DNA from 2 places in the Variovorax sp. RO1 genome. Region 2 is predicted to be linked to the other one. Evidence: riboswitches for the same ligand, from Rfam matches in the RefSeq annotation. Region 2 holds a riboswitch; the other holds the start of a gene.
What was found. Region 2 has a riboswitch for thiamine pyrophosphate ahead of CY658_RS19865 (purine-cytosine permease family protein). Riboswitches for the same ligand answer to the same signal wherever they lie in the genome.
Positions count from the first base shown of each region.

Region 1: linked by a shared signal. The riboswitch ahead of thiC (phosphomethylpyrimidine synthase ThiC) and the one ahead of CY658_RS19865 (purine-cytosine permease family protein) in region 2 are both predicted to bind thiamine pyrophosphate.

Region 1 is NZ_PKMT01000002.1:259,444-263,850, reverse strand. Features, by position in the region: gene CY658_RS12395 (GIY-YIG nuclease family protein) at 1-445, shown strand, start outside; gene CY658_RS12390 (YchJ family protein) at 1,089-1,520, shown strand; TPP riboswitch at 1,548-1,653, shown strand; gene thiC (phosphomethylpyrimidine synthase ThiC) at 1,747-3,630, shown strand; gene CY658_RS12380 (HAD family hydrolase) at 3,723-4,407, shown strand, end outside.
Region 2 is NZ_PKMT01000003.1:615,411-619,817, reverse strand. Features, by position in the region: gene CY658_RS19875 (FAD-dependent oxidoreductase) at 1-483, opposite strand, end outside; gene thiD (bifunctional hydroxymethylpyrimidine kinase/phosphomethylpyrimidine kinase) at 627-1,475, shown strand; gene CY658_RS19865 (purine-cytosine permease family protein) at 1,420-2,760, opposite strand; TPP riboswitch at 2,837-2,941, opposite strand; gene CY658_RS19860 (LysR substrate-binding domain-containing protein) at 2,992-3,906, opposite strand; gene CY658_RS19855 (Gfo/Idh/MocA family protein) at 4,015-4,407, shown strand, end outside.

The DNA of each region.
Region 1 (4,407 bases), on a different contig from region 2:
ATTCGATGACTACCGATGCCAACCCAACCGGGAGTTCTTTCGGATTCCCATACGCGAAGCAATACGCGGGCTAATGGAGGAGTCGGCGGGATTTATCGTCCCTCGCATAGGCGCTAACAGTGGCGTCGAAATTCTTCCTGACCTAAAGAAAAAGTACCCGAGCTACTTGAAGCCACACTTTCATTCAGTAAAGATCATGCACCGCGACGGTGTCGTCTATCTGGAGTCTGTTCGCTATCGTCATGTTGGGTCGCGAGACGAAGTGGTTGACCGGACTGATCTTGCGTTTGTCATCAACGGCGATTCCAGCATGTTTCCCGCTGAACGTAGCCCCGAAGATAACGCTCGGCTATTTGTCCATCAACTCGACGAATACTCGATGATTCATTGCACGGATCTTTTCACCCTTGATGCGTGCGAAGAGATCGCGCGCCGGCATGAGTGACGTTCGGAGGATTCTCGAAGAACCCCTTTGCCGCACTCTGCCGTCCTTGGTCAGAGGCCAGATGCGTCACTCGCCGGCTCGCTGGGCACTGATTCCGGTGCGTGAAAGACGCGACTTCCCTCCGATTGGTTTGAGGGGTACCAAGCATGAAATGCCATCAAGGCAGGGGCGTCTTTGCATGGCAGGCCAGTCAACTCCATCTGAGGAAACTTGCAAACCAAGTAGTCCCGGTCGTTGAGCCCATACGAACCATCCAGGCGGAGCTTTCGGAATTCATTCAGGTCGTTGAAATAAGGTCTGGAACTATCCAACACCTCGCGCCACCAGTGGACACGCCCATCTGTCTCGAATTGCAGGCATTCGCGATAGACCGCACAGAAGAAGACGCCACCCGCACCCAAGTCCGTCGACGCCATCGGGCCTGTGAAGTATGGCTTTCCAAGAGTCAATGGGATTGAGTTCATATGAGCATGTGCTGAGACGCAGAGGAAGAGGATGGGCGACTCCCGGTCGAGCACGGTCTATCGATGCAAAACGCTTGAGCGCATCCTCCACCCCAGACTCACGCGAAGCGGACATGCCCAGAGGCTCTCTACGGCCCCCTTCAGCCCCCGCCGCGCCAAGTGTTCCAATAGAGCCCTTCATGAGCGCCACCGACCCCACTCCCGGCCCCTGCCCCTGCGGCCGCACCGACCGTCGCGACAAGCCCATCGGCTACTCCCTGTGCTGTGGGCGCTACCTCGACGATTTCGAGAACACGCCCGCGCCCGACGCCGAATCGCTGATGCGTTCGCGCTATTCGGCCTTCGTGCTGGCCCGCGCCGACTACCTGCTCGCCACCTGGCATGCGTCGAAGCGGCCGGCCTCGGTCGAGTTCGAGCCGGGCGTCAAATGGCTGGGGCTGGACATCCGCTCGCGCTCGGTGCTCGATGCCGACCACGCCGAGGTCGAGTTCGTCGCCCGCCAGCGCAGCGCGACGGGCGTGGCGTTCCGCCTGCACGAGCGCAGCCGCTTCGTGCGCGAGAACGAGCGCTGGTTCTACGTCGACGGCGATCTGCACCAGCCCCCGGGTTGACGGCACCGGGCTTCGGCCCGCACAATCGGCCCCGCTCCGGGGTGCACACATGTGGTGTGCTGAGATGGCAAAGCTGCCGACCCGCGAACTTGATCCGGGTCATACCGGCGTAAGAAGAGCTGCACTCCCTGACTTCGGTCCGTCACTCCCTTTTCTGGTGGCGGGCCTCCCGAGGTCCACTGAGCGATTGCGGAGCACCCTTTCCCTCAACAAGGAGTGCCTCCCGATGAATGCCCCCGATAAATTCACCTCGCTGCTGTCGCTGACGCGCGAACCCTTTCCCGCGTCGCACAAATGCGTCATTCCGGGCAGCCGGCCTGACCTGTTCGTGCCCGTGCGCGACGTGGCGCTGACCAACGGCGAAACGGTGTCGCTTTACGACACCTCGGGCCCCTACACCGATCCGAAGGTCGAGATCGACGTGCGCCGCGGCCTGCCCGATGTGCGCAGCGCCTGGGTCATCGAGCGTGGCGACACCGAAAGCTACGAAGGCCGCACGCACCACGCGCTGGACGACGGCGCCAAGAACGAAGACCGCGACGCGCAGCGCCTGGCCGAGCTGCGCGCCGGTGCCTCGGCGCTGCAGCGCACGCCGCGCCGCGCCAAGTCGGGCGCCAACGTCACCCAAATGCACTACGCGCGCCGCGGCATCGTCACGCCCGAGATGGAATACGTGGCGCTGCGCGAGAACGGCAAGCGCGAATGGATGGCCGAGTACCTGGCCAACGAGGAGCGCGCCAAGCGCGTGGCGGGCAACCCGATGGGCGCGAGCATTCCGCGCATCATCACGCCCGAGTTCGTGCGCGACGAAGTGGCCCGCGGCCGCGCGATCATTCCCGCGAACATCAACCACCCCGAGGTCGAGCCGATGGCCATCGGGCGCAACTTCAAGGTGAAGATCAACGCCAACATCGGCAACTCGGCCGTCACCTCGAGCATCGAGGAAGAGGTCGAAAAGCTGGTGTGGGCCATTCGCTGGGGCGCTGACAACGTCATGGACCTGTCGACCGGCAAGAACATTCACACGACGCGCGACTGGATCGTGCGCAACTCGCCGGTGCCCATCGGCACGGTGCCGATCTACCAGGCGCTCGAAAAGGTGGGCGGCGTGGCCGAAGACCTCACCTGGGAAATCTACCGCGACACGCTCATCGAGCAGGCGGAGCAGGGCGTCGATTACTTCACCATCCACGCGGGCCTGCGCCTGCCGTTCATTCACCTCACGGCCGACCGCATGACGGGCATCGTGTCGCGCGGCGGCTCGATCATGGCCAAGTGGTGCATCGCGCACCACAAGGAGAGCTTCCTCTACACGCACTTCGAGGACATCTGCGACATCATGAAGGCCTACGACGTGAGCTTCTCGCTCGGCGACGGCCTGCGCCCCGGCTCGGGTGCCGATGCGAACGACGAGGCACAGTTTGCCGAACTGCGCACGCTGGGCGAGCTCACGCAAATCGCCTGGAAGCACGACGTGCAGACCATGATCGAAGGCCCGGGCCACGTGCCGATGCACATGATCCAGGCGAACATGGACGAGCAGATCAAGCACTGCCACGAAGCGCCGTTCTACACGCTCGGCCCGCTGACCATCGACATCGCGCCGGGCTACGACCACATCTCCAGCGCCATCGGCGCCGCGATGATCGGCTGGGCCGGCACGGCGATGCTCTGCTACGTGACGCCCAAGGAGCACCTGGGCCTGCCCGACCGCGACGACGTGAAGCAGGGGATCATTGCCTACAAGATCGCCGCGCACGCCGCCGACGTGGCCAAGGGCCACCCGGGAGCGCGCTCGCGCGACGACGCGCTGAGCAAGGCGCGCTTCGAGTTCCGCTGGCAAGACCAGTTCAACCTGGGCCTGGACCCCGACACCGCGCGCGAATTCCACGACGAAACGCTGCCGAAAGACTCGAGCAAGGTGGCGCACTTCTGCTCGATGTGCGGCCCGAAGTTCTGCTCGATGAAGATCACGCAGGAAGTGCGCGAGTACGCCGCCAAGAAGGGCGTGGCGGAGCGCGAGGCCATGGCCGAGGGCATGGAAGAGAAGTCGAAAGAATTCATGGCCGGCGGCGGCGAGATCTACATCCCGATCCGCCCCGTCGTCTGAAATGGCCTGAGAGGGCCCGATAGCCTGAGTCTCCCCGTGCGGAAAGGGGGCGTTGCTACCATGGGGCCAGACCCCTGAACTCCTGCCTCGCAATGACCCCTTTCCCCTTTTCCGCCGTTCTCTTCGATTGCGACGGCGTGCTCGTCGATTCCGAGCCCATCACCAACCGCGTGCTCGCCGACATGCTCGGCGAGCTCGGCTGGCAGCTCACGGCCGAGGAATCGATGAACATCTTCACCGGCAAGGCCGTGAAGGACGAAACGGCGCTCATCGAGGCCAAGACCGGCTTCAAGATCACCGACGACTGGCTGCGTGGCTTCCGCGCCCGCCGCAACGAGGCGCTCGACCGCGACCTCGTCGCCATTCCCCATGCGCCCGCCGCCATCCGCGAGATTCACACGCGGCTCAAGGGCCGCATCGCCTGTGCTTCGGGCGCCGACCGCCACAAAGTCGAGCTGCAACTGGCCAAGGTCGGCCTGCTCGACTGCTTCGAAGGCCGCATCTTCAGCGGCCACGAGATGCCGCGTTCCAAGCCGTACCCCGACGTGTACCTGGCCGCAGCGGAAGCGCTCGGTGTCGACCCGACGCGCTGCGCGGTGGTCGAAGACACGGTCACCGGCGCCACGGCCGGCGTGGCCGCGGGTGCCACGGTGTTCGGCTACAGCACCGGCGAGTCGGGCCACAGCGGCCCCGGCGCACTGCGCGCCGCGGGTGCCGTGGCCGTGTTCAGCGACATGACCGAGCTGCCCGCATTGCTCGCCAGCTACGGCCTGCAGG
Region 2 (4,407 bases):
GTTGTCGAGCTGGCCTTCGCCTGGCAGGTACAGACCGCGGGCGAAGCGCGTGCCCAGCGAGGGCTCCAGTGCGGCGATGGCGGCGGGCGTGTCGAGTGCCTGCATCGGGGCAAGCTCGGGCACCCGCGCGCCGGTGCGCGCCAGCACGCCCGCGAGCCGCGTGGCTTCGGCAGCGTCCTGCCGGTGCCACAGCACCAGCGTGCCTTCGCGCTGGAAGAACACGGGCTGCGCCAACGGTGCGAGCAACTCGGGCCAACGCGACAGCGCGTGCTGGCCCATGCGCACGACCGACACCGGCGCAACGGCCGACTCGGCCAGCGGCGCGAGCATGGCCGCGGCCACGCGGGCGGCTGCGCCTTCGGCTTCGGGGCTGCCGGCTTCGTACAGCGCGACCTTGCAGCCCGCGTGTGCGAGCGTGACCGCCATCAGTCGACCCATGAGGCCTGCGCCGAGGACGGCCGCAGATTGAAATGGCACGCTCATGGTCTTGCTCCTTCCCCCACTGGGGGAAGGCTGGGATGGGGGCGGGCAGAGCGCTCGACGGACACGCCGCGTGCCCCCACCCCGACCCTCCCCCGGAAGGGGCGGGAGAAAGAGGTGCGGCGCACTCGCCGATAATTTTCAACATGACCCCCGCACCCACCCAACGCTACGCACGCGTGCTTTCCATCGCCGGCTCCGACAGCGGCGGCGGCGCCGGCATCCAGGCCGATCTCAAGACCTTCGCGGCCCTGGGCTGCTACGGCATGACGGCCATCACCGCGCTCACCGCGCAGAACACGGTCGGTGTCACGGGCATCCACGGCGTGCCGCCCGATTTCCTGAAGGCGCAGATCCAGGCCGTGGTGGAAGACATCGGCGTCGACGCCGTCAAGCTCGGCATGCTGCACGCGCCGGAGGTGGTCGAGGTGGTGGCCTGGGCCATCGACCGCTACCAGCTGAAGAACGTGGTGCTCGACCCCGTGATGATCGCCACCAGCGGCGACCGCCTGATCGCGGCCGAGACCGTGCAGGTGCTGGTGCGCGAGCTGTTCCCGCGTGCGGTGGTGGTCACGCCCAACCTCGACGAGGCCGCCTTGCTGGTCGGCCATGCCATCGGCGGCATCGACGCGCTCGACGGCGCGGCGGACGAACTGCTCGCGCTCGGTGCGAAGGCCGTGCTGCTCAAGGGCGGCCATCTGCCGGGCGACGAGGTGGTCGACGTGCTGCTGGAGCGCAATGGCGCGCGCAAGCGGCTCGCGTCGCAACGCATCGCCAGCCGCAACCTGCACGGCACCGGCTGCACGCTCTCGTCGGCCATCGCCGCGCACCTGGCACTGGGCCTGGCGCTGCCCGACGCGGTCGAGCGCGCACGCGCGTACATCCTCGGCGCGATGAGCGCCGGTGCGAATGTGCAGGTGGGCGCGGGCCACGGTCCGCTCAACCACGGCTTTGCGCCAGTGCCGACCCACCGCTTGCCGCTGTCGGCCGGCTGAGCCACGCCAGAACGAAAGTCGCCACCAGCGTCGGCAGCGCCGAGCCGAACTGCGGCGCCCACTTGGCGAGCGCGTGGTAGGCCGCGATGCCCGCGAGCCAGATCAGCGCCGCGCCCCAGTCGATGGTGCGCGTGCCGCCCGCCGACACGGCGTTCCCGCAGCCCAGTCGGCCGAGGATCACGCCGTACAGCGGCACGAACACCGAACTGAGCAGCAGCAGGAAGGGTTCGAGCGTGTGCATCGGCAGCACCAGCGCGAGGCCGATGCACAGCACCGCCAGCAGCAGGCCCCAGCGCTTCACGCTCCAGCGCGGCAGCAGGCTGTGCGTGGACACGGAGCCCGAGTACACGTCGCCATAGGCGTTGTCGAGTTCGTCGATGAGGATCAGGCCCAGCGCCACCAGACCGCCCTGCGCCAGCAGCAGCGCCATGACGAGGCTGGTGCCCGGCTCGGCCACGCTCACGACCATCACGCCGAGCGCGTAGCACCAGATGTTGGCGAGCGCGTAGCCGATCCAGGTCCCGCTGAACGCGCTGCCCAATCCACTCCCCGCGCTGCGCTTGCCGTGGCGCGCGTAGTCGGCCACCAGCGGCAGCCACGACACCGGCATTGCAATCACGAGGTCGAGCGCGCTGAACATGCCCATGCTGCCGTTGCCCGGCCGCGCCCAGAAGGCGTCGAGGCCCTTGGCGTGCAGCTGGGTTGCGAACTGCCAACTGAGCCACAGCAGCGACAGCACCACCAGCGGCAGGCCGAAGCGGCTCACGAAGCGGCGCACCAGCTTGACCATCGAACCCGCGAGCAGCGCCAGCAGCACCGCCCCCCACAGCAGCGTGGTCAGCACGCCGCCCCAGGCCGTGCCCAGCGCCGCGCCGAAGGCCTGTTGCCCGATGGCCTGCGTGCCCTCGCGCATGATCACGAGCTCGAAGGTGGTCCAGCCCACCAGCTGCACGATGTTGAGCAGCACCGGCAGCCGCGCGAAGGCGCTGCCGTAGGTGGCGTGCATCAGGCCGGCGCTCGCCAGCCCGGTTTCGCAGCCCAGCCGCGCGGTCCAGGCCAGCAGCCCGGCGCCGAGCAATGAGCCCAGCACGATGGCCAGTGCCGCGTCGCGCGTGCCCACGGCCGGCACCAGGTAGGCGCCGATCTGCATCACCAGCAGCCCCACGCCGAGGCTGAACCACAGCGAGGCGTGGTCGTGCCAGCCGAAGACGCGCCGGGAGGCGGGCAGGGGCGTGAGCGCTTCGTTGCCGGACGAAGCGGAACTGTCGTTGTCGTTGTGTGCCATCCGTTTGCTCCAGTGCAAAAGGTTTGGCAGGTGGGCGAGGCTCCAGTGGCGTGGCCGTCACGCGAGAGAACGTGAGAGGCCACCGGACCAGCTTCCCTGCGCGAGGATTACCTCAGTCAGGTTCAAAGGGACTTTCTCAGCCACACCGGTCGAAACCGGCGCAGCACCCCTAGCGAACCCGGATTGTAGGCAAAAGACTCCACGCGGGCGACGCAGCCCATGGCGGCCCTGTCAGCTGTGCGGGTCGATGTTCAACGCATGCGGCCCGCTCGCCAGCTGCTTCTTCAAGAACTCCACGCACACCCGCACCTTCGCCGACCCCGCAGAGCGGGTGCTGGTCATCGCCCAGATGTCTGCCGACTCGTGGTAAGCGGGCAGCACGCGCACCATGCGCCCGTCGATGAGCGGTTGCGCCACGTCCCAGACCGACAGCAGGCAGATGCCCTTGCCGTCGAGGCTCCAGCCGCGCACCACGTCGCTGTGGTTCGAGCCGAACTTGCTCGTCACCTTGACTGTCTCGATGCCCTTGGGGCCGATCAGCCGCCAGTTGCCGAAGGGCTGGTCGCGTTCGCGGAACAGCAGGCATTCGTGCTCCGCGAGCTCGGTCACGGTCTTCGGATGGCCGCGCTGCGCCAGGTACGCGGGCGAGGCGCACAGCACGCGCCGGCTCTCCACCATGCGCTGCGCGATGAGGCGCGGCTGCGTCGGGGCGCCCACGCGGATGTCGAGGTCGAAGTTCTCGGCGATGAGGTCGACGCGCCGGTCCATCAGCTCGAGCCAGACCTCAATGCGCGGGTGGCGCTCGCCCAGCGCCGACAGGATGGGCGCCACGTGCTCGCGCCCGAGTCGCTGGCTGGTGGCGATGCGCAGCAGCCCTGAGGGCTCGGCCTTGGCACTGCTGAAGGCTTCCGACATGGCGTTGGCGTCGTCGAGGATGCGCCGCGCCCACTGGTAGGCGCGCTCGCCGTCTTCGGTGATCACCACGCGCCGCGTGGTCCGGTGAAAGAGGCGCACGCCCAGCTGCGATTCGAGGATGGCGATGCGCTTGCTGATGTGCGCCGAGGTCGTGCCGATCTCGAGCGAGGCCCCCACGAAGCTGGAGCGCCGGGCCGCCTCGCAGAACACTTCCAGGTCTTTCAGGTCCACGGTTTCTTTATCAACGATTCGTTGATTTCGAGTCAACAGGAGGTGGATTGTAGTTCTGAGTGTTGTTACTAGACTCGCCTCCATTCCGGCAAAACAGAGACAAGGTCCATGAGCAAACTCCCCGTCGCCGTCATCGGTGCAGGCCTGATCGGCAAGACCCACATCGACCGCGCCCTGAAGTGCCCCGATGTCGAACTGGTCGGCATCGCCGATCCGACACCCGCCGCCGCCGAGTTCGCACGCGCGCTGGGCGTGCCCTGTTTCCCCGACCACGCGAGCCTGCTGGCCGAGGCGAAGCCGCGGGGCGTGGTGGTCGCCACGCCGAACGCGACCCACGCACGGATCACGGTCGAGTGCCTGGAGCAGGGTGCGGCGGTGCTGGTCGAGAAGCCCATCGCCGACACGCTCGAAGACGGCCGCCGCATCTGCGAGGCCTCGCGCGCTGCGGGCCTGCCGGTGCTGGTGGGCCACCAGCGCCGCCACAACCCGATCATGCGCAAG